4 regions of the Kitasatospora paranensis genome follow, and region 1 is predicted to be linked to each of the others. Evidence: riboswitches for the same ligand, from Rfam matches in the RefSeq annotation. Region 1 holds a riboswitch; each other region holds the start of a gene.

Region 1 (6,879 bases):
GGTCCAGCCGTGTCCGCCCCCTTATGGGAGGAGCTCTTCATGGGCACCGGTACGGCCATCGCTGTCGATCCCTTCGTGGCCAGTTGCACGCTCACTCCTCGACTCGAAGCCGTTCGGTCCGCCCGCGACTTCGCGAGATCGACCCTGCAGGGCTGGGGGCTCGGCGCACTCTTCGACGATGTCGCCCTGGTTGCCTCGGAGCTCGTCACCAACGCGCTCCGGCACGCGATAGGCGCGTCCGCCGACGGTCCGGGCGACCGGCTCTGTCAGGTGCCCGCCCAGCCGGGCCGCACCCACCCGGCGGACTACCGCACCCCGATCCGCATCAGCCTGGTGCACCGCTCGCCCCAGGTGGTCTGTGCCGTGAGCGACCCCAGCAGCCAGGGGCCGGTTGCCCGCGAGGCCGACTTCGTCGCGGAGTCCGGCCGGGGGCTGCACCTGGTGGACTCCTTCAGCACCTCGTGGGGCTGGCATCCGCTGGCCGGCGCGGGGAAGGTCGTCTGGGCCCTCTTCGACGCCACGCCCGAGGAGCCGACCGCAGGTCGGCACCGGCGGGCGGTCTGACCGGACGGTCCACTCCGCATCCCGTCTCCCCCACCCGGAGACCCGGCCCCCGGAGCCCGGACAACCGAGGCCACCTCCACCACCGAGCCGCCGGGTGGAATCGGCCCGGCCCCGGCCCTTCTGCGCGCGGCAGTCCCGCCGACACTCAGCGCTGCCGACGGCGCAGCACCCCCGACCGCACAGCGCCGTCGACGCCCGGCCGGCCTTTCGGCCTTCCGCCCGCCTCCCGTCGCTCTTCGTCCGCCTTCCGCCCGCCGCTTCACCCGGCGGGACCCGGACGCACCAGGGCCGCCGCGGTCGGTCCCCACGACGGCCCCAAAGACGTTGTTCCGACAGGCAGTCAGCCCGCCAGGTGGTCGAACTCCCCGTCCTTCGCACCAAGCAGCATCGCGGTTATCTCCGCACGCGTGTAGATCAGGGCAGGACCTTCGGGGAAGCGCGAGTTGCGCATCGCGACGTCACCCCCGGGGAGAGCGGCGAACTCCACGCAGTTGCCCTGCGAGTTGCTGTGCAGACTCTTCTGCCAGACCACACCGTCGAGTTCCGTGGCCGCCATGCCGTTGTAGGTCTCGCTCATCATCTCTCCCCGAGTAATCGGCGACTGCCTCACTTGACGTGATGATAGCTCGGGTGCACGTGCATCAGCACAGGACATTGCGCGTGCATTTGGTACGGATCCCGCACCCATCGAGGGGACCGTTCGGACGACAAAGACGGACATACCAGGGCGCATGACCCCGTAAATGATCACCGTGCGTGCGGATCGGCCTGCGCGTTGTTGATCTTCGCGGGCCGGATGCGAACTCACGCGCAGTCACAACCGCCACTGTGAGCCGCATCACTCACCCGTGCCACCGGATCAACGTGACTTCGCGAACTATGTCCCGTTTTGGAGGGCCGGGAGCAGTCCGTGGCGGGATCCGGCTGCCGCCCGACCGCCGCAATGTCCTACGATCTCCGCCATGAGCACCGCAGCCATCCCGGGCGCGCCACTGCCCGTCCGTACGCCAGGCTCCCGTGCGCGGGGGCGCCACCGCCGTCCCGAGCGTCCCGAGATCCCGTCGGGCTCCCCGGCCCTGCTGCTGGCCGTGCCGGCCACCGCCGGCCCCGAGGCCCGGCCGCTCGTCGACGAGCTGCTGTCCATCGTGCGCGGCGAGCAGCCGGGCATCGAGATCGCCGCCGGCTACCTGGCCGACGAGTCCGCCGATGCGCCGACCGTCGCCGATCTCCTGGCCATGGCCGCCGGCAACGGCGCGCCCGCCCCTGTCGTCGTCCCGCTGGTGTCCGGCCCGCACGGCTTCCTGACGGAGCTGTACGAGGTCGCGGCCGCCGCGGGCGCCGAGGTCACCGACCCCCTGGGCCCGCACCCGCTGCTGGCGGAGGCCGTCCACGTCCGGCTGTCCGAGGCCGGGCTGGCCCGCGCCGACCGGGCGCGGCTGTTCGCGATCGCGACCGCCGCGGACGGCGTGGTCCTGACCACTGTCGGCGGCGAGGACGCGGCAGCCGCCGCCGGGATCACCGGTGTGCTGCTGGCGGCCCGCCTCGCGGTGCCGGTCGTGGCCGCCGCCCTGGACGTCCCGGGCTCGGTCGCCGCCGCGGTCGACCACCTGAAGGCCACCGGCTCCGAGCGCCCCGCGCTCGCCCCGCTGGTGATCGGCCCGGAGGCCGACTCCGAGCTGCTGGCGACCGCCGCGGAGGAGACCGGCTGCCCGAGCGCCGCCCCGCTCGGCGCCTACCCGACGGTCGGTCAGCTGATCGCCTCCACCTACCTGGCGGCGCTGCCTGCCCCGGCGGAGTACGAGGAGCAGGACGAGCACGGCGAGGCCACCGGGGAGCACCGGGCCGAGCAGTGACCGTCGAGCCGTAGGAACCGTGCCGAAGGGCCCCGGCGAGCGCCGGGGCTCTTCGGCGTTCCCGCCCGACGGCTCTCCCCCATGCCGCCCAGCGGTCCTCCCCCAGCAGCTCTCTCCAGCGCCCCGCGGGCGCATCTCCCTCGGCGGCGTGGCCGATGCCCTGCAGCGGACCCCTGGCGGTCCGTCAGGTCTTCAGGCGGTCGGTGACCGCCGCGATGTCCTTGAGCGCCACGGAGGGGCGGCGAGCGCCCGGGGCGGGGTGTCCACGGCCACCGGGGCGGCGGAGGCGTTCCACTGCGGCTCGGCCGTGCCCGGCCCGCCCCTGGTGAGCCGGACGGCCTGCCGGTCGCCCGCCCGCCGCAGCACGATCCGGGTGGGCGGCGGGGACTCGGGGTCGAGCCAGACCTCGTTGCCGCCGAACGAGCAGTCCAGTACGGCGATGTCGTCCGGGTGGCCGTCCGCGGTGGCCCGGAAGCCGACGCCGGCCTTGCGGTACCCGGTCAGGCGGCACCGGCTGATCGTCACGGTCTCGCCGGCCAGCTGGTGCTTGGCGGTGGCGATGGCGAAGTCGGACCGGCCCGCGGCGTCGATCAGCAGGCCGTCGACGACGGTGCCGGAGTCGCGCCCGAGGGCGTGCACCACCAGGCCACCGGCGCCGTTCCCGTAGAGGACGCTCGCGGTGTAGTCGAAGTCGTTCAGGTAGGCGCCGTGCTCGATGCCCCAGCCGCCGTTGTGGTAGGCCACGAACTGGCCCACGCTGTGGTGGTGCTGGGCGTTGAGCCAGACGAAGATGCCGTTCTGGGCGTTGTTGTGGGCCAGGCAGCGCTCGAACGTCCAGATGCCCTCGCTGGTCTCCGGCCATTCGTAGCCGGACGCCCCGGTGGCGCCCTGGACGCCGACCGCGACGCAGTCCCGGGCGGTGCCGCCGGTGCCGGCGCCCAGCGAGAAGCCGGTCAGCCGGTAGCCCCGGGGAGCGGGCTCGTAGGTCGTCAGGGACGCGACGCAGGAGTCGTAGGTGATGTCGTCGGACGGCGCCTGAGGGGTCCGGGTGTCCAGCGGGCCGTCCCACCAGTAGGCGTCCTCCCACGTCCGGTGGCTGATGCAGCTGCGGAAGGTGATGCCGTGGCTGGCGTGCGGGACGAACGCGTGGCTGCCCGTGTCGCGGACGACGACGCCCTCCACGACCGTGCCGCGGCCGGCGTCCCCGAGCATGTGGAAGTGCAGCCCGTAGCGGCCGAGCACCGGCTCGGTGACCGGGGCACCGGCGAAGGTGTCCTTGCCGGGCTGCCGCGGGCCGAGCCAGCGCAGCGCGGCGTGCCGGACGTCGGCGCGCCGCGAGCTCGTCACGTGGACGTGGGCGCGGCCGCGCTCGGTGCCCTCGATCCGCACGCTGCGGGTGAGGTTGAGCACTTCGGCGCCCAGCGTGAGGCCGGCACCCACCGCGACCCGCGGGTGGGCGTACGCCAGCGGAGCGGTCAGGGTGACCGTCCGGCCGTCGATCCGGCTGATCGTGCACAGATCGTATCGGGTGGAGAAGTCGTCGCCGTCGGGGGTCCGCTCGGGGTGACGGCGAGCTCGTCGCCGGCCTGCCAGCCCGCGGGTGCGGCGGCCAGCGTGAGGGTGGCGTCGCCCGGTCCCAGTGCGGCCGCCGCGCGGACCCAGGCGGTCTTGGCGGCGCCGTCCAGCCGGAGGTAGCCGGCCCCGGTGACCCAGAGGCCGGTGTCCGTGTTTGCGATCGTCATGCCGCCGCCCCGGAACTTCCGTTCGTCCACGGACGGAAAGCGCAGGGCGTGCACGGCCGCCCCGGCCGGCGAGAGCGCCAGGGTGCCGCGGACCTCGACATTGCCCGCGGACGCAAGGGTCAGGCTGCGCTCCGGGGCGAACACCAGCGAGCCGCCCGGCTCGATCAACAGCGACCCGACCGCGGCGTCGGTGTCGAGCAGCACCCGGTCGGCGATCGTGACCGCACTCCGGGGCCGGGCACCGCACCGCCCCAGCCCGCCGCGTCCGACCAGTGCCGGCCGGTCAGGTCGATCGGGGAGGGCGCGGGGCCTCCGGCGGCGCGGCGCTGTGCACGTGCCCTTCGGCGGCCGTCGAGGGCCCGCTCAGCGGCGGCGCGGTGGGCCCCGGCGAGGCGTCGGCCACCAGCTCGCGCCGGAGCAACTCCTCGCCTCCGACGGCAGCGAGGACGACCGGGACGGCGAGCCAGCCGAGCAGGCGGCGCCGGTCGACGGCGGAGCGCGGGACCTGTGGCCCTGGCACCCGTTCGGGCGGCGTGGCACGGTGTTCCATGATCGGCGAGCCCTCCCCCGGGGCCCGGTGCGGCCCCGCCGCCTGAAGCATAAACAAGCCGCTTTCCATTCAAGGGGATTGCGCGAAAAGGGCCGAACGCGACCGGAATCGCCGGGAACAATCGATCTTGAATTAAATCAAGATCACCTGTGATCGCCGTCACACATATTTGCGGTTTGAACTTAAGTCTGTCTAATGTCCTCCCACGTTCGTGGTCACACGGACCCAGTCGACCCGAACGCCGAGTCCTGCCGGCGGGCCGACTGGCAAAGCGATACGCACTTCGGCAGGGGCGGGGGAACCAGGTAAGTCGCCCAGGGCCGGTCATGGACCGGCCCTCGGCTTGGGGTGAAGCCGCACAACCGGACACGTCCGTCTCGACGTGCCCGTACGTGCGGCCGGGCAACTCCAGCCCGAATCCGACAGCTCACCTCGCAGGCGTGGGAGAGGAACGCTGTTTCATGCTGTCCATCAACTCCAAGCGCACCCGCCGACTGCTCGCCACCACGGGCGTGGTCGGCATCGGTCTGTCGATCCCGTGCCTCACCGCCGGCACCGCCAACGCCGCCTCGGTCGCGACCTGGGACAAGGTCGCCCAGTGCGAGTCCTCCGGCAACTGGTCGATCAACACCGGCAACGGCTTCTACGGCGGCCTCCAGTTCACCTCCAGCACCTGGGCGGCCTACGGCGGCCACACCTACGCCCCGCAGGCGAACCAGGCCACCAAGGACCAGCAGATCACCATCGCCGAGAAGGTGCTGGCCGACCAGGGCCCCGGCGCCTGGCCCGTCTGCTCCGTCCAGGCCGGCCTGACCAAGGGCGGCCCCGCCCCGGCGGTCAACCCCGGCGGCTCGGCCTCGACCACCCCGGCTCCGGCCGCCGCGGCCCCCGCCGCCCCGGCCGCCCCGGCCGCCCCCGCCCAGAGCAGCGGCTCCACCGCCTCGCAGGACGCCAAGCCCGCCCAGAGCGGCAAGTCCTGGCAGCAGCACCGTTCCTGGAACCACGGCGGCACCTACACGGTGAAGGCCGGCGACTGGCTGTCCCGCATCGCCGACAGCAACCACGTCCAGGGCGGCTGGCAGCACCTGTACGACCTGAACAAGTCGGTCCTCACCGAGGGCCCCGACTCGATCTACCCGGGCCAGAAGCTGTCGCTGGGCGGCTCCGCCACCGCGCAGAGCGGCTCCGCGCAGACCGCGGCCAAGCCGGCCACCACCGCCGCCCCGGCGGCCGCCACCACCGCCACCAAGGCCTCGGCCGTCACCGGCTCGAAGGCCGCCGCGGTCAACTTCGCCCTGTCGAAGGTCGGCCAGGCGTACATCTACGGCGGCACCGGCAACGGTGGCTGGGACTGCTCCGGCCTGACCCAGGCGGCCTACAAGGCGGCCGGCATCGCGATCCCGCGTGTCGCCGCCGACCAGGCCGACTTCTCCACCCACGTGTCGCTGGACAACCTGCAGCCGGGCGACCTGCTGTTCTGGTCCAACAACGGCGCCAACTCCGGTGTGTACCACGTCGGCATGTACGTCGGCGACGGCAAGTACGTCGAGGCCGCCAACCCCAGCGCCGGTGTCCGCACCCAGACCATCGCCAACTGGGCGCCGGACTTCGCCGGCCGTATCTGATCCCACCACGGGTCGGGTCAACCGTTCCACCGTCGCCCCCGGAGCTGGCCGCTCGGCACCGGGGGCTTCGGCCTGCCCGGGTAGGCTGAAGCCCCCACCGACCCGCGGGAGTCAGCATGGCGAAGGTCACCGTCACCCTGGATGCCGACCTGGCGATCGAGGTGATGCTGCTGTCCGGCGCGGGCAATCCGCAGGACGCGGTCGAGGTGGTCGTCCGCGACTACCTGGCGCGCGGGCGGCGCACCGAGGCCCGGACCGGAGAGGCCGCCGACGCCCAGCGGACGCAGCCGCCGCGGCGGGTCGCCGAGGACGGCTGACCGGACGCACGACCGGAGCACCGCCGGACGGAACCCGACGGGGACGGACGGGCACGGCACGACGAGGCATGCACGACGTGCACGTCGTGCATCGAACACCGAAGGGGCCCAGGAGAGTTCACCTCTCCTGGGCCCCTTCGGTGTTCGATGCAGTCGGCGGTCAGCGTCCGCCGGCCGCCGTGGAGCCGCGCATCACGAGCTCCGGCTGGAACATGAACTCCGCGCGCT
Region 2 (6,879 bases), 1.0 Mb from region 1:
CCGCCCGTCCCGGCCCACCACCCGCAGGGCTGACCCACCGTCGACACCCCGCCGTACGGGCCGTCAGGCCCGTACGGCGGCCACCCGACCCTCCCGCGGCGCCCCGGCCACGGTCGCCCGCCGCCCCGGCGCACGGTCGGCCCCGCACGCCCCGCGCAGGGCCCCCGCCCGCCGGTCGGCCGACAGGCCGAAACCCGCCACGGCCACCCGGCGAACCGTCGCCCGCCACCCCGGGCCGTCGACGCCGACCCGTACCGGTGGATAGGGTCGGACCCCATGGCTGGCCGCACGCCGGGCAGAACGCCCCACACGACTGCGACGGGCCCCACCGCGAGCGCGGCCGGGGAGACCGTCGGCGCCCGGCTGCGCGGCCGCATCCGCCGGCTCAGACGACGGCTCCGCCGCACCGGCGTCGACTACTTCCGCGGCGCCGCCCCGGACTGGTTCGCCTTCGCGCTGATGCTCGTGGCCGTCCCGGTCCTGGTCGCGCTCAACGTCTGGATCCCCGCCTGGATCCCGCCCACCGCCCTGGTGCTGCCCGTCCTTGCCGGCTCCCTGCTGCTCCGCCCGGCCACCCTCGTCCTGCTGTACGCCGCCGCCGCCGTCGGCCTCTCCACCGAGTCCGTGATCCACACCGGCGAGCGGGTCGCCAGCGACAACCCCGCGGCCTACGTCTACGGAGTCACCCCCGGCGCGGCCCTGGTGGTCGGCGCTGTCGGCATCGCCGGCCTGCTGGTGGCCCAGTTCCGCAGCCGGGTCGGCGTGCCCTGGCGCGGCGGCGGCACCATGCTCTTCGACCTGCGCGAGCGGCTGCGCGTCCAGAGCCAGGTGCCGCAGCTGCCCGAGGGCTGGTACGCCGACATGGCGCTGCGCCCGGCCGGCGGACAGTCCTTCTCCGGCGACTTCGTGGTCGCCGCCCGCACCGGCAGCGCCCGCCGCACGCTGGAGGTGGTGCTGGCGGACGTCTCCGGCAAGGGCATGGACGCCGGCTCCCGCGCGCTGCTGCTCTCCGGCGCGTTCGGCGGCCTGCTCGGCTCGCTGCCGGCCCACGACTTCCTGCCCGCCGCCAACGGCTACCTGCTGCGCCAGGACTGGGACGAGGGCTTCGCCACCGCCGTCCACCTGGTGCTCGACCTCGACACCGGCCAGTACGAACTCCTCTCCGCCGGGCACCTGCCGGGCATGCAGCGGCTCGGCGGCAGCGGCCGCTGGGAGTTGCGGGAGTCCGCCGAGGGCCCGCTGCTCGGCATCTACGACGGCGCCAAGTTCGAGGGCGTGCGCGGCACGCTGGACCGCGGCGACGTGCTGATGCTCTGCACCGACGGCATGGTCGAGGTGCCCGGGCGGGACCTCACCGAGGGCATGGACCGGCTGATGGGGGAGGCCGACCGGCTGGTGGCGGGCGGCTTCCGCGGCTCGGCGGGACGGCTGATCGAGCGGGTCGCCAAGGACGTCAACGACGACCGGGCCGTCCTGCTGGTCTGGCGCCGGTGACGGCGCGGACCCCGCTGTCAAGTCCCGTGCACTGATCTTCGGCCAATCCTCGGGCGTCCCACACGAGTCGATCACCGGCCCGCCGGGCGCCGCAGGGCCGCTCCGAAGACCGTGGGCCGGGCCCCGCCGACGCACCGTCAGGCGGCCTCGGCTATCGTCTCGGTCGGCGGGAATTCGTCTCAGATGGCAGGATCTTCGCGCCATGCTCCCGGCAAGTCCTTTACGCAGTCGGCACGAACGACCACACTGAGTCCGGGTGGATCGGTCATGGCCGGGGGATGGGGGGCAGCGCGTGCGGCAGGCGGCATGCGGTACGGCGCGGCGGGGCATCACCATGACGGCGGGACCGACCGGTGAGTTTTCAGGGACGGTCGGCGCAGGCCGCAGGCCGGCTTCGACACGGGGTTCCGCCGCGAACTCCCGCCAGAGCTTGAGGAAGTGAATCCGGGTGGCCTTCTCCGTCTCCGCGCTGTTCCTGTTCGGCGTCATCGTCGTCATCTTCATCCGCAACAAGCAGCTGAAGATGAGCCATGCGATCATCGCGGCGCTCTTCGGCTTCATGGTCAGCCAGTCCACGGCGGCCAAGCCGATCCAGGACTTCCTCAACCAGCTGGCGAAGACCATCTCGTCGGTCGCCAGCTGACCGCCGGCCGCTGACCGACCGGCGGTCGGACGTGCCACCGGCCGTCCGGGCCGCCACCAGGCCCGGGCCGGGTCGGACGTGTCCGGCGCGCCGGGTCAGGACGGGCGGCGCTCCGCGCGCGCCCGGCGCCAGCGGCCGAGCAGCCCGCCGCGTCCCGGCTCCGCCGACCACCGCCCGGCAGGTCCGGCGGAGGGCGCCGCAGTCGCGCGGGGGTCGGCCTGCGCAGGTCCCGGCATGCCCTCGGGCACCAGCAGGACGAACAGCCGGGCCCAGCACAGCCGCTCGCCGCGCGGCCAGGCGAGCGCGCGCAGGGCGGCCGAAGCACGTTCCGCGACCTCGCCGCCGATCCGGACCTCCGCCACGTCCTCGCCCAGCCGCCCGCCGAAGAAGAGCTTCACCCCGGTCACCCCGGCCGGCAGCGGCCCGGCCAGCTCCGGGGCCAGCGCCGCCGCCAGCTGGGGCAGCACCTGGTGGTCCGCCAGCCAGTCGGCCAGCCGCTCGCTGCCGAAGCCGAACACCGCCGCCGGGCCCTGTACGGCCTGCCAGCCGGGCAGCAGTTCCGTCCCGTAGTGGTCGCCGTGCTCCCCGCGCCCCTCCTGGAACTCCACCACGGCCGCCGCCGTCGTGGTCGCCCACATCCGTACGGCGCTGTCCAGCTGCTCCTCCTCGGTGCGGCCGAGCCCCGCCGTGCAGTCCCAGACCACGGGGCCGTCCGCCCGGCCCAGTTCGAGGACGTAGCCGAGGTCGACGTGCCCGGCGCCGCCCTGGCCGCCCTCGCCGGGGTGTTCGCGCACCGCGACCGCGGTCCGCCCCGGTCCGCGGACCACGCTGCCCTCGACGGTGAAGCGCAGGCCGTAGCGCGCCATCTCACGGACCACACTGCGCTGGATCACGTCCAGCCTGTCCTGCGGGCGCACCCCGGTGCTCCTCACTCCACGTCCGACCCCGGGGGCCGGCTCGAAAACGGTCGAACAGTCGGACGGCAGTGAGGCTATCGGCCGGCTCGGACGGGCCGGGCACCGGGCGCGCGGCCGCTCCGCCGGTCATCCGGGGCCGACGCCGCGGGGCGGTCCGCGGTTCCCCGAAAACCCCTCCGCGGAACCCGGGGTGACCAGTGTCACCGGCGTGTGCATGATCCGTGCCCGCCCGCGACCGACCGCGCACGCCGGGTGTACGAAATCGGCGAAACGCCATGATCCGGACACATGCGGTCATTGCGGCGGACGCTCTCCGTCCACCGGGAGCGGGCGGAGAGTCACGCCGGGGGTGATCGCCGAGGGCCCTCCAAGGGCCGGGGCTTGCTTCGAACGTGCTCGATCGGTTTTCCTCGGAGCCTGCCCGGCCAATCGACCGGGCGGGCCACCGGGCGGAACGCCGAGTCCTGCCGCCGTCCGGGGCCACGCACAATCTGTGCACGGCAGGAGCGGGGGACCCAAGGTAAGTGCCGCGCCCGGTAGTTCCGGGACGGCTTGGGGTGAAGTCGCGTCTTTTCGCGACCGGGCGATCTTCCCGCCCGAACCCGACAGCTCACCTCGTAGGCGTAGGAGAGGATCACCCCCATGTCCGTTCTGGGCACCCGTCTGACCCGTCTCGCTGTCGCCACCGGTGTTGCTGCTGCTGCCATCGCCATCCCGGCCACCGCCGCCAGCGCCCACTCCGCTCCCGCCGCCAAGGCCGCCGCCCCCGCCGCTGCCGCTCCGGCCGCCGCGGCCCCGGCCGCCGCGCAGGCCCCCGCCAAGTCCGCCGACTCGACTTACAAGGTCGTCGGCGGCGACACCCTGTCGAAGATCGCCAACGCCCAGCACGTGGACGGCGGTTGGCACAAGCTCTACCAGGACAACCGCCAGGTCATCGGCGGCAACCCGAACCTGATCTTCCCCGGCCAGCAGCTCTCCCTCGCGGGCCAGGCCGCCGCCGCGCAGGCCCCGGCCGCCGCCCCGGCCCCGGCCCAGAAGCCCGCCGCGCCGAAGCCGGCCGCGCCGAAGGCCGCCGCGCCGCAGACCTCCACCCCGAAGGCCGCCGCCACCACCCCGGCCGCGAAGCCGGCCGAGGCCGCCAAGCCCGCCGTCGCCGCCTCCGGCTACGTCGCCCCGGTCTCCGCGCCGCTCGGCACCCCGTACCACAAGGCCGGCTCCAACTGGTCCAGCGGCTACCACACCGGCGTCGACTTCGTCGTCTCCACCGGCACTGCCGTGCACGCCATCGCCGGCGGCACCGTCGTCGAGGCCGGCTGGGGTGGCGCCTACGGCAACAACGTCGTCATCAAGCACGCCGACGGCAAGTACTCGCAGTACGCCCACTTCTCGGCCCTGAAGGTCTCGGTCGGCCAGACCGTCTCCGCCGGCCAGGTCATCGGCCTCTCCGGTGCCACCGGCAACGTGACCGGCCCGCACCTGCACTTCGAGGTCCGCACCGGCCCGGCGTACGGCTCCGACATCGACCCGGTGGCCTACCTCGCCGCCCACGGTGTCCGCGTCTGACGCACCGCCACAGCCCGAAGGCCCGGACCGCTCCCTGCGGTCCGGGCCTCGGCCGTGCCCGGACCCTGCTCCTGCGCCCTTCCCCGCGGCCCTGGTCTCCGCAGCCGGCTGTCGGACGGTCCGTGATCGCGTCCCGGCAGGGCGGGGCCTGACCGGCCGGCAGCCGATCCCGCCCTCCGGCGCCGGCTGTCTCCGGGCGGGGCGGGCGGGCCACCCGCGTTCGAGCTGCGCTCACTCGTTCGACACGCCCCCGACCGGCCCAACGCCGGTGCGGCGGGGTGGTGGCGACCTAGCGTCGCAGACACGACAACCCCGTCGCGGAAGGGATCCACATGTACCGAGGCCTCACGCGCACCGCTGTTCTGCTCGCCCTCGCCGGCGCCGCCTGCCTTCCCGGCATCGCGACCGCCCAGGCCGCCGGCCAGACCCGGACGATCGTCATCGGCGACCAGAACCAGGTCGCCGGCAGCGACATCTTCAACGCGGGCGGCGACAACACGGTCGGCTCGAACGACGGCACCAACGCGGGCACCGGCCGACTCGACGTCTCCGCGATCGCCGCCGCCGTGGCCAAGCACTACCTCGGCTGACCTGCCGTCGCACCCGGCACGCCCCGGCCCCGGCCGGCGGACCCCACCGCCACGTCCGGGGCCGGACGCCGTGAGCGGGCACTCGCGCCGGTAGGGTGCGGCCCGTGTCCTTGCCCGAACCGGTGTCCGAGACCGCGCACCTCGTGATCGAGTCCCCACGCGCCGGAAACGGCACGGCCGGCGTCGCGCTCGCGGTCGCCCTGCTGCCGCTCGCGGCCGTCCTGTTGCTGTTCAGCCTCGCGCTCACCGCCGAGTCGCAGTCGCCGGAGGACTATCCCGGGCTCCGGGACAACCTCGGCCCCCTCGCGCTCGTGTTCCTCGCGCTGAGCGCGGCGGCGACGACGCTCGTCCTCCTCGCCGCCCGCCGGCTGCGCCGCCTGCTGCGGATCGCCGTCGTCCCGCTCTGCGTTTTGCTGCTCGTCGGCGCCGGCTACCGGGGCTGGACCCTGGCCCCTCTCCTGAAGTGCGGCGGCCACGGCGCCGTCGCCCGGCAGCCGGACGGCTCCTTCGCCTGCTACGACCGCTGAGGCGCACACCGCGCCTCTCCCCTGTTTCCGCTGCCTTTTCTTTCCGCTACGGGACCTTGCGGCAGCTGGGCCGGTCAGGGAGCGAGATGTAGGTGGTCCGGAGCCCGGCCGACACGGCGAGGGTGCTGACGCCCTTCCGGCCTCCCGGGCCGTAGCCCATCGCGGTCAGGGTCCCGCAAAGGTGGAGGGCGTCCTCGGCGCTGACGTCCTCCTTCATGTTCACCATCAGCTGGAGACCCAACCGGGCCTTGGTCAGGACGTCACCGGTGGTCGGGCTGCCGGAGCCGGCCCCCGTCGTCCGGATCATCGACCCGTAGGCGATGCCCGGCAGGCACCGGACCTCGGCCGGCAACGGTTCCGAGGTGATCCCGTCGGTGCTCGCCCCGCTGTCGGTCGGTTCCGGTTCGGCGGACGGACAGGCCGAGGCCGACGACATCGCCTGCGGCGCCCCGGCCGTCGTCGCTGCCGATGTGCAGCCCGCCGCCAGCGTGATCACGGCACCGACGGCGATGGTCAGCGTTGTCGTACGGATGTTCATGGTCCGGCTCCCCCGGTCGATTCGTGCAGACTCCAGCGGCAGTGATCATGTGGGGTCGGCCACGGTGGATCTGTGGCGGGGGCGGCGCGGCCATGGCCGCCGGGGCCCGGTCCTGGCAGGATGGCGCCATGACGATCAACCGAAAGGCGCATGCCGCGTAGGCGACCCGGCGCGCTCCGCGCCGCCCGCGACCTCCAACCGCACCGCATCGCCACGTGGGTGCGCGAGATACCGCCGATCGACCGCCTTTCGCGGGAGACCAGCGCCGCTGTCCGCCATGCCGAGGTCACCCATCCCGGCTACCACGTTCGTTCGGGCAGCGCCGAGGCCAACCTGCACCGCTACCGGGCCTTCCTGCGCCTGCCCGGCCGGAAGCTGAGGCCGACGCGGTCCGAGTGCCCGGCCTGCCCGGGCTGCCAGTACGACGACATCGCCCATGTCAGGGATGCCCTGCAGGACGTCCTGATGATCCTGCCGCTGCCTGCACGCGTCGAGTTCCGCCGACTCCTCGATGCCCTCGACTCCCGCTTCCGGAGCAGGACGCTGCCCGACCCATGGCTCCCCGACACCGACTGGCTCGGCGAGCCCCTGCCCTGGTGGCATCGGC
Region 3 (6,879 bases), 3.0 Mb from region 1:
CGCCAGCGCGTGGCCGACCAGCACGTGCAGGCACTTGACCCGGTCGGGCATGCCGCCCGCGCTCGGGAAGCCCTCCAGCACCTCGATGGCGTCGCGGCGGGCGATGTAGTCCTCGTGCGCCCTGCGGTAGGCGTCGGCCAGCTCCGGGTCCTCGGCGAGGCGCGCGGACTGCTCCTTCATCACGCCGTCGGCCTCCAGGGTGCCGATCAGCGAGGCGGCTCGGGGGCAGGTCAGGTAGTAGAGCGTCGGGAACGGCGTGCCGTCGGGCAGCCGGGGCGCCGTCTCGACGACGTCCGGGTTGCCGCACGGGCAGCGGTGGGCCACGCCGCGCGTCCCGCGCGGGACGCGGCCGAGCTGGGCGGCGATGGCGGCGATGTCGCGGTCGGCGTCGGGGGCGTCGGCGGGGCCGGGAAGCTGTTCAGAGGTCATGGGGTGCTGTCTTCGTGAGGGGCGGGGGCCTGGTCGGCCAGGTCGACCGAGTCCAGGACGGTGGTGTACCAGGGTTTGGCGGCCCGGACGGGGCCGGAGCCCAGCGCGTCGCCCGAGACCGAGCCCTGGGTGGCGGGCGCCGACGGGTCGACCGAGACGAACGGGGTCTCACCCGGCATCGCGTAGTGCAGCCGCTCGCGGGCCTGCGCCTTGACGTACTCCGGGTCCTGCCAGCGGGCCTTCTCCCGGCGGAGCTCCTCCACCTGCTGGCGGGCGTGTTCGGCCCGGGCCCGCTGGGCGGCGATCTCGGAGCGCTGGGTCAGGAACTGCCGGGTGGGGTAGGCGAGTATCGCCACCAGCGAGCACAGGACGAGCACGAGCACCGTCGCACGGCTGGTGAAGCGCGGACGCCCCGCCAGTCCCGGGATCTTCCACATGCTCGTACCCCTCCTGCTCACGCCGGTGCCCCGGCCCCACCCTACGGGGTGGACGCCGGGGCACCGGTCCAGCGGCTGTGTGTCAGCGCGCGGGTGTCAGCTCAGCCTTCGAACTTGAAGCGCGGGAACGCGCCGCGGCCCGCGTACTCGGCGGCGTCGTCGAGGATCTCCTCGATGCGCAGCAGCTGGTTGTACTTGGCGACGCGCTCGGAGCGGGCCGGGGCGCCGGTCTTGATCTGGCCGCAGTTGGTGGCGACGGCGAGGTCGGCGATGGTGACGTCCTCGGTCTCGCCGGAGCGGTGCGACATCATGCAGCGGTAGCCGTTGCGCTGGGCCAGCTCGACGGCGTCCAGGGTCTCGGTCAGCGAGCCGATCTGGTTGACCTTGACGAGCAGCGCGTTGGCGGTGCCGGTCTCGATGCCGCGGGCCAGACGGGCCGGGTTGGTGACGAACAGGTCGTCACCGACGAGCTGGACCTTGTCGCCCAGCTTGTCGGTCATGGCCTTCCAGCCGTCCCAGTCGGACTCGTCCAGCGGGTCCTCGATGGAGACGAGCGGGTACGCGGCGACGAGCTCGGCGTAGTAGTCGATGAGCTCGGCGGAGGAGATCGCCTTGCCCTCGAAGGTGTAGGCACCGTCGTTGTGGAACTCGGAGGCGGCGACGTCCAGGGCGAGCGCGACGTCCTTGCCCGGGGTGTAGCCGGCCTTCTTGATGGCCTCGACGATGAGGTCGAGGGCCTCGCGGTTGGAGTCCAGGTTCGGCGCGAAGCCGCCCTCGTCGCCGAGGCCGGTGGACAGGCCGCGCTCCTTCAGCACGCCCTTGAGCGTGTGGTAGACCTCGACGCCCCAGCGGACGGCCTCGGAGAAGGACTCCGCGCCGATCGGGGCGATCATGAACTCCTGGATGTCGACGTTGGAGTCCGCGTGCGAGCCGCCGTTGAGGATGTTCATCATCGGCACCGGCAGGACGTGCGCGTTCGGGCCGCCGAGGTAGCGGAACAGCGGCAGGTCGCTGGCCTCGGAGGCGGCGTGCGCGACGGCGAGGGAGACGCCGAGGATGGCGTTGGCGCCGAGCGAGGACTTGTCCGGGGTGGCGTCCAGGTCGAGCATGGCCTGGTCGATCAGGCGCTGCTCGGTGGCGTCGTAGCCGACCAGCTCGGGGCCGATCTGCTCGATGACGGCGAGGACGGCCTTCTCGACGCCCTTGCCGAAGTAGCGGTTCTTGTCGCCGTCGCGGAGCTCCAGCGCCTCGAAAGCACCGGTGGACGCACCGGACGGGACGGCGGCACGGCCCGTGCTGCCATCGTCGAGACCCACCTCGACCTCGACGGTGGGGTTGCCGCGAGAGTCGAGAATCTCACGGGCTACGACGACATCAATGGACGGCACGAAGCATCTCCTAGCGGAAGCGGATGTGAGTCGTTACGACCAGAGCCTAACCGCACGGGGCCCCAGGGCCATGCCGGGCATGGCCCTGTCTCACCGTGTGGCCCGGCTACTCGCCGGTAGTTCACCTGAAGGATCGTAAACCGGACCTCCCGGTCGCAGCCGCGGCGCCGGGGCCGCGACCGGGAGGCCGGGCGGCCGTCAGCCCAGCTCGATCTCCTGCCCGGGCAGGATCAGGTCGGGGTCGGCGCCCACGGTCGCGCGGTTGGCCGCGTAGAGCTGCTGCCAGCCGCCGGGCACGTCCCGCTCGACGGCGATCCCCGACAGGGTGTCACCGGGCCGGACGGTGTACGTTCCGCGGCCGGTCTCCGGCAGCGGCGCCGCCTGCAGGGTCTGCCCGCCGGCGTCCGACGGGTCAGCTGCCCGCGAGCCGGTGTCCGGCCCGGTGTCGGACGCCTCCTCCACGCCCTCCGGCAGGTCGGCGGCCGCGGCGTACCGCTGGTAGATCTCCCGGTGCGCCGTCCAATACCAGGCACCGTCCTTCTGGTACCAGTACACCCGGTCGTCCGCGTCCCAGCCGCCCCGGCCGGGGAACTGCGGGGCGGCGCCGGAGCGCGGCGCCGCGGTACTCGCGCCCTCGGCGGAATCGGCCTTCGCGAGTGAGCCGCCGCCGCGGGTCAGGCCGGCGCGTTTGGAACAGACCGGCCAGGCGCCGGGCCCCTGGGAGGCGAGCACCTTCTCGGCGACGGCGATCTGCTGGCCCTTGCTGGCCTGGTGGGCGAAGGCCGCGTACCGGGTGCCACCGAAGCCCTTCCAGGTGCCGGCGGTGAACTGGAGGCCGCCGTAGAAGCCGTTGCCGGTGTTGATGGCCCAGTTCCCGCCACTCTCGCACTGGGCGACCTTGTCCCAGGTGGAGACCGGTGCTGCGGACGCGCCGGCGGCGGTGAGCAGCGGAAGGGCGAGGCCGACGCCGGTGACGCCCGCCACGGCGACCGCCTTCTCGGCGGAGGTGCGACGGCGGTGGCGGCCAGGTCCGGTGAAGAGCATGGGAAGTCCCTCTCCGAACGCCTGCGAGGTGAGCTGTCGGGTTCGGACCGGGAGGCTTGGCCCGGCCGCGGCCGCAGGAGGGGACCTGCTGACGCGGCTTCACCCCTAGCCGTGGGGACGGCGACGAACGTGGGTCCCCCGCCCCTGTCCTGGGTCTGTTCCGTCGAATCGGCGCGCGGTGGACAGGATTCGGCGTTCCGCGGCCGCGGCCCGCGGTTGCGGGCCGATCCGGAGAGTAGGCAGATCGAACGACCAATCACAAGCTCATATCGCCACTATCACGCAAGAATTACGGCGAACCGATTATCGCCCACGAACGAGGCTGATTTGTCCGGTTTGACGGCCCTTCGGGCGGGCCGCGACACGCGCCCGGTCGACACGCCCCCGGGCGGAGCAGCGGACGGCCGCCGGCCGCTCCCGGCGCGCCGGCCGTCCGGCGGCGGGTCAGCCCCCGGAGGGCGTGAAGGACACCGGCAGTTCCCGCAGCCCGCGCATGATGAGACCGCCCCGCCAGCGGAGTTCGTCCGGGTCGGCGGCCAACTCCAGGTCGGGCAGCCTGGTCAGCAGGGTGGCCAGCGCCGCCCGCCCCTCAAGCCGGGCCAGCGGCGCGCCGATGCAGTAGTGGATGCCGTGTCCGAACCCCAGGTGCGGGTTGTCGGTGCGGGCGAGGTCCAGCGTGTTCTCGTCGGAGAACCGCGCCGGATCGCGGTCGGCCGCGGCCAGCACCACCAGCACCGGGTCGCCGGCCGGGATCCCCACCCCGCCGACGGTCAGCGGGACGGTCGCGAACCGCCAGGTGGCCAGCTCCACCGGTCCGTCGTAGCGGAGCAGTTCCTCGATGCCGGTCTCCAGCAGGCCGCTCTCGCCGCGGGCCACCGAGGCCTGGAGCAGGGCCCGCTGGCCGGGGTTGCGCAGCAGCGCGTACAGGCCGTTGCCGATCAGGTTGACGGTGGTCTCGAAGCCCGCGAACAGCAGGATGAACGCCATCGCCGCCGCCTCGTTCTCGGTGAGGTGCTCGCCGTGGTCGCTCGCCCTGATCAGGCCCGAGATGAGGTCGTCGCCGAGGTCGGCGCGCTTGCGGTGGATCAGCTCGGCGAGGTAGCCGCGCATCCGCTTCACCGCCCGCGCCACGCCGCCGCGCGGGCCGCGGCCGTGCCGGATCATCATGCCCGCCCAGTCCCGGAAGTCGTCCTGGTCCTCGGCGGGCACCCCCAGCAGGTCGCAGATCGCGTAGATGGGGAGCGGGAAGGCGAACTCGTGGATCAGGTCGGCCGAGCCGCGCTCCGCGAAGGAGTCGATCAGCCGGTCGGTGAGCTCCTGCACCCGTGGCTCGAACTCCGCCACCCGGCGCGGGGTGAACGCCTTGGACACCAGCCGGCGCAGCCGGGTGTGGTCGGGCGGGTCGATGTTCAGCAGGTGGGTCATGAGGTCCGCCTGCCGCTCCCCCGGGATGCCGACCCGGCCGGCCCGGTGCGCCTGCTCGCTGTGGTGCACCGGGTTCTTGGAGAGCCGGGCGTCCGCGAGCGCCTGCCGGGCGTCCGCGTACCGGGTGACCAGCCAGGCGTCCACCCCGCTGGGCAGGGTGGTGCGGTGCACCGGCGCGTGCTCGCGCAGCCAGGCGTACGCGGGGTAGGGATCGGCGGCGAACTCCCACGTGAAGAGGTCGGGTCGGTGCGGCAGGGGGTGTCCGGCATGTTCCAGACCGTATCTTGACCTGGACGGGCGTGAGTCTGGTCACCTGGCGGGTAATCCCTGTTGCGGAGGGTCGCGGGGTGCCTACCATCCTCCGATAACCGTTGGTGGCGGCCGTGCGGTGCCGTCCACGGGGTATCGCTCTCAGGGAGGAGCAGGCCATGCGAGTAGCCGGGGCAGTGGTGGTCATCGCGGTACTCGGGGGCGGCGAGGGCGGGGATCTCGCCCGCCGGTTCGCCGCCGCCGGGGCCAAGGGCCTGCTGGTCGCCGATCTGCGCCCCGGAGTCGCCGAGGACCTCGCCGCCGAGCTCGACCGGCCCGGCTGCCCGGTGGTCGGCGTCAGCGGCGACGCCCACCAGCCCAGCGACATCGCCGCGCTGGTCGCCACCGCCGCCAAGCACCTCGGCCCGATCGACCTGTTCGCGGTGGCCGGCCCGCACGGCGAGCGGGTCGTCTCCCTCGACGAGCTGCCCGACCACCTGGACCCGCTGGCCGAACTCCTCGCCCTGGTCGGCGAGGCGATCGGCGAGGTCGTCCCGCCGCAGCGTCAGTCGGTCAGCCCCTCCGCGGCCCGCACCGCCGTCCGGTAGCGGCGGCCCGCGCCGCGCAGCGCGGCGTCCACGTCCACCCCGGCGTCGTACGCGCGCTGCGCCACCGCGAGCAGCAGCTCGCCCGCACTGTCCGCGGTCAGCTCCGCGGGCAGCTCGTACGGCGCGTCGGGCACCGCCGTGAAGCCCGCCCGGCGGACGCGGGAGACCAGCTTCGCCGCGTACGCCAGTGACGGCAGCCCGGCCGGCACCCCGTCCAGGACGGACTCGCGCTGCTTCTCGGCGGCCTTCAGCTGCTCCCAGTTGGCCTCCACCTGGGCCGACTCGTCGGCCTCGACGTCTCCGAAGACGTGCGGGTGGCGGTACATCAGCTTCTCGACGATGTCCCCGGCCACGTCGTCGACCGAGAACGGGTCCTCGGGGTGCTCCTCGGCGATCCTGGAGTGGAAGAAGACCTGGAGCAGGACGTCGCCGAGCTCCTCGCGGAGCGTGACCCGGTCGCCCTCCTCGATCGCCTCGACCAGCTCGAAGGCCTCCTCCACCAGGTACTTCACCAGCGTCTCGTGGGTCTGCTCGGCGTCCCAGGGGCAGCCGCCGGGCGAGCGCAGCCGGTCCATCACCGAGGCCAGGTCCAGCAGCCGGGCCCCGGGGAGGTCCCAGGAGCCGGGCAGCAGCTCGATCTCCGGCACCGACCCGGCCTCCTCGACGGCGATCCGGGCCAGCGCGTCGGTGAGGCCGGGGTCGCCGTCCGGACTGCCGAGGAACAGCACCGGGCCTGCCCCGGCCAGCAGCCGGGCCAGCGCCGGGGCGGACGTCCGCTCGACGAGCTCCACCTCGACGCCGGCCTGGCGCAGGGCGGGCAGCTGCGGGTGTTCCGGGTCGGCGGCCAGCACCCGTCCGGCGGACTTCAGCGCCTCCCAGGCCGGCCAGGACAGCAGGCCGGGGGCGATCCGGTGGGTGGTGGTCAGCAGGATCAGCTTCGGAGTCTCCACACCCCGAACCTACCCTCCGGCGCGGACCGCCGGGGGCGGGGTCAGGCCGTCGCCGCGCGCTGCGGCAGCCAGTCGGCGACCGCGTCGACCAGGGCGATCCGCTGCGGGTCCCAGCGGCCGTACCGGGGGTTGACGTCGATCCGCAGGGCGCCGCCGGCCTCGGCGAGCGCCTTGCGGACGACCGCGTCGCCGGCCGGGGTCTGGGCGTCCTGCCCCTGGGCCGCGGCGATCTTCTTGATGCCCAGCTGCTGGCGGTAGAAGGACGGGATCGCGGCCGCGTCCACGCCCTGCCGGAGCACCAGGGCCCGCTGCAGGGCGGCGTCGCCGCCGAGCATCTTCGCGTCGGCCG
Region 4 (6,879 bases), 2.6 Mb from region 1:
CGGGACGTGAATGACGAAGACCTGCAGCTCATCCCCCGTACCCGCGCCGAGGAACTGCTCGCCTGGGCGGAGGCCCAGGGCCTGCCGCCCGTCCCCGAGGAGGCGCTGTGGACGGTGCTGGCGCTGCTGGAACTGGGGGCGCGCCGCTGCACGAGGGCTTCCCCGAGCTGGGCTCGGCGGTGCTGGAGCAACTGCTGCACGAGCGGCTGCACCTGTACGTCCAGCCGGAGGGCGACCCGGGGGTGTACGGCGCGGCGGTACGGCTGCTGATCGACCACCGGCGGGCGGTGCGCCGGCTGAACGCCAAGCGCCACGAGCGGCTGCACGCCGAGGCGGAGTGGCAGGGCGAGCTGCTCGGCACCCTGCTGCGGCGCCCGGCGCTGCTGACCTGGCCGCGGCTCTACACGCTGCTGCTGCGGGCGGACGGCGTGGACACCGGCGACCCGGACGCGGTGCGCGGCTGGCTGGAGGCGTTCCGCGAGCGCTCGCCCGAGGAGCGGACGGCGGCCTACGCGGGGCTGGTGGCAGCCGGCGAGCTGGACCCGCTGCCCGAGGCGGACGGCGAGCCGGCCTGGGGGAGCGTCCACCTGCTGTCGATCGGGATGGCCACCGACGGCGCCCGGCGACTGCTGGAGTACGGCCTCATGCAGCGCAGCTACCGCAACCTGGCCGCGCTGACCGCGCTCGGCGCGCCCATGCCGGACGAACTCTCCGGCGACTTCGAGGAGTTCGAGGCGGTGGCGGAGGACGGCGCGCTGTGGCTGAGCGGTGAGTGGACGGTGCCGGGCCTGGCCGAGCTGCTGGTCCGCGGCTACCCGGACCTCGCCCCGGAGCCGGGCACGGCCGAACTCCTCGCCTACGCGCAGGAGCGGGCCGGCGAGGACCAGGAGAACCCGGAGGTCGCGGAGGACTAGACCTGGACGCCCCGGTCGCGGAGCCAGGACTGCGGGTCGATCGGGGCGCCGCCGCCGGGGCGGACCTCCAGGTGGAGCCGGGGCCGGGTGACGCTGCCGGTCGCGCCGACCGCGCCGAGGACGGTGGCCGGGGTGGCGGGGCCCGAGGTGGCGGCGAGCCGGGCCAGGTGGCAGTACCAGATCTCGGTGCCGTCCGGCAGGGTCTGCACCACCCGGTAGCCGTACGAGCCGGCCCAGCCCGCGGAGGTGACGGGGCCGGAGGCGACCGCGGTGACGGGGGTGCCGACGGGGGCCTCGAAGTCGAGGCCGGTGTGCAGGCTCGCCCAGTACGCGCCGCCGGGACCGTACGGGGTACCGAGCGTGAAGGCCGCGAGCGGTGCGGCGAAGTCCGCCGGGGCGCTCTCGGCGGCCGCGCGGGTGTCCGCGGCGGCGGGTGCGGGCGCGGCTGTGGCCGCCGCGGCCGCGGCACGGCGGGCCTCGGCCTCCTGGGCGGCGGCGAGCCGGGCGGTCTCCTCGGCGGCGGTGCGCCGGGTGTCGGCCTGCTGCTGGATGCGGGCGGCGAGGGCGAGGCCGGGGTCGGCGGCGCTCTGCGCGGAGTCGTCGGGGGCGGCGACGGCGGGTTCCGCGGCCGCGGCCGGCCCGGCGGCGGCCGCGGTGAGGCCGGCGGCTCCGAAGGTGGCGGCCATGGTGGCGGTGACGCCGAGCAGCGGACTGCCGGTCCTGGTCTGACGGGGCACCCGGTGGCGGGCCTGGTCGGCCTGGTCCCAGGGGTGGTCGAGGAGCTGGGTGGATGCGGCGGGGTCCGCCGAGATCGTCGACGCCACGGGGGCGTACTCCTTTCCTTCCCTCGCCGACCGGGTTAGCTGACGGGTTCGGAGCAGGAAGGTCTCCTACGGCTGGGCCACGGCCCGGCCGATTCACCCCAAGGAAAGTGGTTCCCCGGCTCCCCGGCCCACCGGCGAGGGCGGACCGCGGGATTGAGCGACACGCGCACGGTGCCGTGTCGGTACGGCGTTGCCGACCGCGCTGCGTTATCAAACGTTAATGCGACGGCCCCCTGATTCCAAGTACTACCGCAGGTCTACTCACGTCACAGTTGGGCGACTTGGTGGATTTGTGACGGTTTGCCAGTCGAGCCCGGCGATGCCGTGACGGACGGTGACGACGCTGTTGAGTATCCGTACTCATGTGGCGGCGCGGCCGCTCCGGGACCCTGCATGCATGAGCGCACCGATGCAGCCCCGCACCACGGCCGCGTACCACCTGCAGGCCGTTCTGTCGTTCGCCCTCGCCACGGCCGCCCTGGCGATCGGGATCGCCTACCTGCCCGTCGACGCGTGGATGCGCGCGTTCCTGGCGGTCGGCCTGCTCTACGTGATCACCTCGGCGTTCACCCTGGCCAAGGTCGTCCGGGACCGCCAGGACGCCGGCGCCCTCACCTCGCGGGTCGACCAGGCCCGCCTGGAGAAGCTGCTCGCCGAGCACGACCCGTTCAAGGTGGACGGGCTCTGACCATCCGGCCGGGCGCAGCGGGCGGTCGGTGTCAGCCGGCGTCCTGCTCCGCCCGCTCGGCGGCCGCCGCCCGGTCCCGCTTCGCCGCATAGGTCTCACCGGCGAGCGACCAGTTCTCCAGCGGGACCTCGTCGATGGCCACCCAGATCACGCCCGGGTCCACCCCGGTGACCCGGGCGTACGCGGCGGTCAGCTCACGGGCGATCTCGGCCCGCTGCTCCTCCGTGCGGCCGGCGAGCTGCTTGACGTTGATGAAGGGCATGACGACTCCAGGGGCGGATCCGGGTCGGTCCCGGACCGGTCGGCCGCACGCTACCGCAGGCGCTCCGGGGGCACGGCCGGGCGGCGGACGACCCCGGCCGCGTGACCCGGCCCGGCGCGGATCGTTGGGCAGGGCATGAAGAAGCGCAGCATGCTCGCCTTTGCCTCCCTCGCCGTCGGCGTCGTCGCGTCGCTGACCGCTCCCAGTGCCCACGCCGACGCCCCGCAGCACCGCACGGGCGACGCCCGGACGGTGACCGGCGCCGAGCTGCCCGACGCCGGCGCCGACGGGGCGGCCGACACCGACCGGGACGTCTCCTGATCCCTCCCCGCACCGGGCCGCCCGCACCACCTCGCCGCCCGGCCCCACGCAGCCCCGAAGGCCCGCGCCGCCCGCGCGGGCCTTCGCCGCGTCCGGGGGCGGTCCCGGGACGGTCCGAGCCCGGCCGGCCTTGACGCCGGGGCGGGGGAAGCGGAGGGTTCGATGAGCAACGCCACCGCACCGGACAGACCAGGACACCCACCCATGGACACCCTCACCGACCGTCTCCGCGCCAACCTCGCGGGGCAGCGCCTGCTGGCCACCCTCGGGGTGGAGATCGTCGAGCTGGCCCGCGGCCGGGTGGTGCTCGACCTGCCCGTCCGGCCCGAGGTGACCCAGCAGAACGGGTTCGTCCACGCCGGCGCGATCAGCACCCTCGCGGATGCCGCGGCCGGCGCCGCCGCGCTCTCCCTGATGCCCGCCGGCAAGGACGTGCTGAGCGTGGAGTTCAAGCTCAACCTGCTGAGCCCCGGGGTGGGCGACCGGCTGCGCGCCACCGGCACCGTCGTCCGCAGTGGACGGACCATCACCGTCGTCGGCGCCGAGGTGCGGTCGGTCACCGGCGGGGTGCCCGGCAAGGAGGTCGCCCTGATGCAGGGCACGATGATCGCCGTCGACCGGACGGCGTAGCCGGGCCCGCCGCCCGGGGACCGGAACCGATTCGGAGGGGATTCGAGACCGTCCCGTCGCAGAAGCAGGACAAGACTTGGTCCCCACGGGGTACTCGTCACAGCGGGCGGCCCTCCGCCGCCCGCAACGCGCCACGGCAGGAACACGAAGGACGTGCAGAGATGACGAAGACCGCCCCCGGCACGGCGGCCCCGGCGACGGCCGCGGGCCTCGTACCCGGCCAGCGCACGCCGGCCGGCCCGTCGGCCGCCCCCGCCGCGGCGTCCGCGCCGGGCCTGCTCGCCACCGTCCTCCGGGCCTTCGAGGTGGCCCGCGGCCTGCCCCGCCTGCGTCCCGTCGCGGCCCGCCCGCAGGAGTCGTACGGCGAGGTCGACGGGCAGTAGTCCCACCCGCGCCGCCACCTGTCGGGGCACTTGACGCGGCCTCGATCGAAGTGCACTTCAAAAGAGCAGAGTTGACGGAGCGGCCGATCTCCGTGGTGATGATTGACGGGTCCCGCTCACCAAAGCGTGGATCCGTTCACACTTTCGTAGGATCATCACCCTAGAATTCGCGCGTGACGATGACTCAGTGGTACGCGGTGGCAGCCGCCGTCCTCGCCGTCCTCTCCCTGACGGCGGCCGCGAGATACCGCGCCGTCACCGTCACCCTGCGCCGGCGGCTCGCCGAGCAGCAACGCGAACTCGACGGCCTGCGCACCGTACTCGACGCCGAACTCGCCCGCCGCGGCGCCGAGACCGCCGCCGTCCAGCAGGAGCAGGAGCTCACCGCCGCCACCCAGCGGGCCTTCCTCAGCGTGGCCCGCCGCATCCTCGTGATGGCCCACGACCAGCAGGCCGGGCTCGACGAGATGGAACGCACCCACGACGACCCCGCCCTGCTCGACGGGCTGCTCAAGGCCGACCACGCCGCCGCCCAGCAGGCCAGGCTCGCCCAGACCCTCGCGGTGCTCTGCGGCGCCCGCGCCGGCCGGCACTGGCCGGAACCGGTCGCGCTCGAGGACGTGGTACGCGGCGCGCAGTCCCGGATCCTGCCGTTCCAGCGGGTGGTGGTGCGCAGCCGGCTGGAGACCGCCGTGGTCGCCGCCGCCGCCGAGGCGCTGATCCACGCCGTCGCCGAGCTGCTGGACAACGCCACCCGCTACTCGCCGCCCAGCACCCAGGTGTTCGTCACCCTGATCCCCGTCCACAACGGCGCCGTCATCGAGATCGACGACGCCGGGGTCGGGATGCCCGAGCAGGCCGTCGAGAAGGCCGCCACCGCACTGGCCGGCGGCAGCGGGCTGGAGGTCTCCCGGCTCGGCGAGGTGCCCCAGCTCGGCCTCGCCGCGGTCGGCCGGCTCGCCGAGCAGTACGGGTTCCGGGTCACGCTCAGCTCCGCGCCTTCCCCGTACGGCGGTGTCCGGGTGGTCGTCCTGCTGCCGAACGCCCTGCTCACCGAGCCGCTGCCGACCTCCGCCGGGGGCCAGCCCGCCGACGGGGCCGTGCCGGCAACCGCCGCCCGGCGCACCGCGCCGCCCGCCGGGGCGCGCGCGGCCGCCGCCCGCGGGGCCGAGGACGGCGGGGCACCGACCGGCGGACTGCCGCGGCGCACCAACCGCCGCCGCAGCTCCCCCATGGAGGACGACGAGGCCCGCCCGCGGCCGGCCGCCGCGCCGGAGCCCGCCGCGCCGCGCTCGGCCCGGGAGGCCCAGGCCTTCATGGCGCTCTTCCAGGCCGGGACGGCCGACGGCCGCTCGGCCAGCGGCACCCACCGGCTGCCCGACCTCCCGGCCGAACCCGTCCCGGGGCCGGCCACGCTTCCCGCCTCCCCCAACAGCCCCAGCGCTCCGGAGACCTCAATGACCACCAATCCTGATCTCGGCTGGCTTCTCACGGACATCCTGACCGTTCCCGAGGTCCAGCACGCCGTCGTGGTGTCCAACGACGGGCTGGAGATCGGCCGCAGCTCCCGGATCGACCGGGACGACGCCGAGCGGCTGGCCGCTGCCTGCTCCGGCCTGCAGTCGCTGGCCCGCGGCGTGGCCCAGGGCTTCGGCGGCCGGACGAGCACGACCCGCCAGATCGTGGTCGAGTACGGCGGGGGCTACCTGTTCATCGTGGCCGCCGGTGCGGGCGCGCACCTGGCCGTGGTCACCGGCGAGGCCGTCGACGCCGGGCTGGTCGCGTACCAGATGCAGGTGCTGGTCGAGCGGATCGGCACCCACCTGACGAGTCCGCCCCGGGTGGAGCAGGCGGCCGGGGACGCGCGATGAGCGGCCCCGTCCGGCCGTACGTGATCACCGGCGGCCGGAGCCGGCCGAGCCGGAACGTGCTCGCGCTGGAGAGCCTGGTCTCCACCGTGCCCGGGGCCGACACCACGGGGGCCGAGCTCAACCGGGAGCACCAGCGGATCCTCGCGCTCTGCGGGCGGCTCCTGTCGATCGCCGAGATCGCCGCCCACCTGCACCTGCCGCTCAGCGTGGTGAAGGTGCTGGTCGGCGACCTCTGGGACATGGGCGCCGTCCAGGTCCTGCCCCCGGCGACCGCCGTCCACCGGTCGCCGGGCTCACCGCAGGCCGACCGCCTGCCCACCACGCTCCTCGAGGAGGTGCTCGTTGGCCTCCGCCAACTCCGTTGAGCCCGTCTACCTGCCCGCGACGGTGCAGGGAGCCGTCAAGATCCTGGTCACCGGGCCGTTCGGGGTCGGCAAGACCACGCTGGTCGGCTCGCTCAGCGAGATCACCCCGCTGCGCACCGAGGAGGCCATGACGGTCGCCGGGGCCGGGATCGACGACCTCACCGGCCGGCCCGACAAGACCACCACCACGGTCGCCCTGGACTTCGGCCGGATCACGATCAGCCCGCAACTCGCCCTCTACCTGTTCGGCACGCCCGGCCAGCAGCGGTTCTGGCCGCTCTGGGAGGACCTCTCGCGCGGCGCGCTCGGCGCGCTGGCGATGGTCGACGGCCGCCGGATCGAGGAGAGCTTCGAGGTGCTGGGCCGGCTGGAGGAGCAGAACATCCCGTTCGCGGTGGTGGTCAACCTCTTCCCCGACACCCCGGACCACCCCGAGGACGAGCTGCGCGCCGCCCTCGACCTGCTGCCCGAGGTGCCGATCCTGCGCTGCGACGCCCGTGACCGGCGGGCCGCCTACGACGTGCTGATCGACTTCGTCGCCCACCTGCACGCCTCCTCCGTCCTGGAGCTCCAGACATGACCGTCCCCGCACCGGACTCCCCGGCCGCCCCCGCCGGCACC

The links. A riboswitch is a leader RNA that binds a small molecule or an ion and turns the genes downstream of it on or off. The one in region 1 is predicted to bind cyclic di-AMP.
Region 2: linked by a shared signal. The riboswitch ahead of ABEB13_RS15070 (M23 family metallopeptidase) and the one ahead of ABEB13_RS10190 (transglycosylase family protein) in region 1 are both predicted to bind cyclic di-AMP.
Region 3: linked by a shared signal. The riboswitch ahead of ABEB13_RS24280 (transglycosylase family protein) and the one ahead of ABEB13_RS10190 (transglycosylase family protein) in region 1 are both predicted to bind cyclic di-AMP.
Region 4: linked by a shared signal. The riboswitch ahead of ABEB13_RS22605 (M23 family metallopeptidase) and the one ahead of ABEB13_RS10190 (transglycosylase family protein) in region 1 are both predicted to bind cyclic di-AMP.

The regions. Positions count from the first base shown of each region.
Region 1 covers NZ_BAABKV010000001.1:2,032,615-2,039,493, forward strand. Annotated here, with positions in the region: gene ABEB13_RS10160 (ATP-binding protein) at 40-564, shown strand; gene ABEB13_RS10165 (DUF397 domain-containing protein) at 905-1,144, opposite strand; gene ABEB13_RS10170 (sirohydrochlorin chelatase) at 1,527-2,417, shown strand; gene ABEB13_RS10175 (hypothetical protein) at 2,610-3,827, opposite strand; gene ABEB13_RS10180 (hypothetical protein) at 3,893-4,363, opposite strand; gene ABEB13_RS10185 (hypothetical protein) at 4,443-4,709, opposite strand; cyclic di-AMP (ydaO/yuaA leader) riboswitch at 4,977-5,165, shown strand; gene ABEB13_RS10190 (transglycosylase family protein) at 5,171-6,334, shown strand; gene ABEB13_RS10195 (hypothetical protein) at 6,451-6,651, shown strand; gene ABEB13_RS10200 (LacI family DNA-binding transcriptional regulator) at 6,812-6,879, opposite strand, start outside.
Region 2 covers NZ_BAABKV010000001.1:3,078,708-3,085,586, reverse strand. Annotated here, with positions in the region: gene ABEB13_RS15090 (ribose-5-phosphate isomerase) at 1-33, shown strand, start outside; gene ABEB13_RS15085 (SpoIIE family protein phosphatase) at 277-1,494, shown strand; gene ABEB13_RS15080 (hypothetical protein) at 1,943-2,137, shown strand; gene ABEB13_RS15075 (DUF6348 family protein) at 2,233-3,054, opposite strand; cyclic di-AMP (ydaO/yuaA leader) riboswitch at 3,528-3,691, shown strand; gene ABEB13_RS15070 (M23 family metallopeptidase) at 3,697-4,617, shown strand; gene ABEB13_RS15065 (hypothetical protein) at 4,950-5,207, shown strand; gene ABEB13_RS15060 (hypothetical protein) at 5,312-5,734, shown strand; gene ABEB13_RS15055 (hypothetical protein) at 5,781-6,272, opposite strand; gene ABEB13_RS15050 (hypothetical protein) at 6,492-6,879, shown strand, end outside.
Region 3 covers NZ_BAABKV010000001.1:5,035,557-5,042,435, reverse strand. Annotated here, with positions in the region: partial or broken gene ABEB13_RS24295 (DUF501 domain-containing protein) at 1-429, opposite strand, end outside; gene ABEB13_RS24290 (FtsB family cell division protein) at 426-866, opposite strand; gene eno (phosphopyruvate hydratase) at 968-2,254, opposite strand; gene ABEB13_RS24280 (transglycosylase family protein) at 2,453-3,298, opposite strand; cyclic di-AMP (ydaO/yuaA leader) riboswitch at 3,303-3,466, opposite strand; gene ABEB13_RS24275 (cytochrome P450 family protein) at 3,743-4,999, opposite strand; gene ABEB13_RS24270 (SDR family NAD(P)-dependent oxidoreductase) at 5,152-5,580, shown strand; gene ABEB13_RS24265 (nucleoside triphosphate pyrophosphohydrolase) at 5,538-6,530, opposite strand; gene ABEB13_RS24260 (SurA N-terminal domain-containing protein) at 6,572-6,879, opposite strand, start outside.
Region 4 covers NZ_BAABKV010000001.1:4,674,590-4,681,468, reverse strand. Annotated here, with positions in the region: gene ABEB13_RS22610 (hypothetical protein) at 108-914, shown strand; gene ABEB13_RS22605 (M23 family metallopeptidase) at 911-1,738, opposite strand; cyclic di-AMP (ydaO/yuaA leader) riboswitch at 1,746-1,908, opposite strand; gene ABEB13_RS22600 (YiaA/YiaB family inner membrane protein) at 2,136-2,426, shown strand; gene ABEB13_RS22595 (tautomerase family protein) at 2,458-2,688, opposite strand; gene ABEB13_RS22590 (hypothetical protein) at 2,824-3,009, shown strand; gene ABEB13_RS22585 (PaaI family thioesterase) at 3,214-3,639, shown strand; gene ABEB13_RS22580 (hypothetical protein) at 3,801-4,022, shown strand; gene ABEB13_RS22575 (roadblock/LC7 domain-containing protein) at 4,202-5,893, shown strand; gene ABEB13_RS22570 (DUF742 domain-containing protein) at 5,890-6,258, shown strand; gene ABEB13_RS22565 (GTP-binding protein) at 6,236-6,838, shown strand.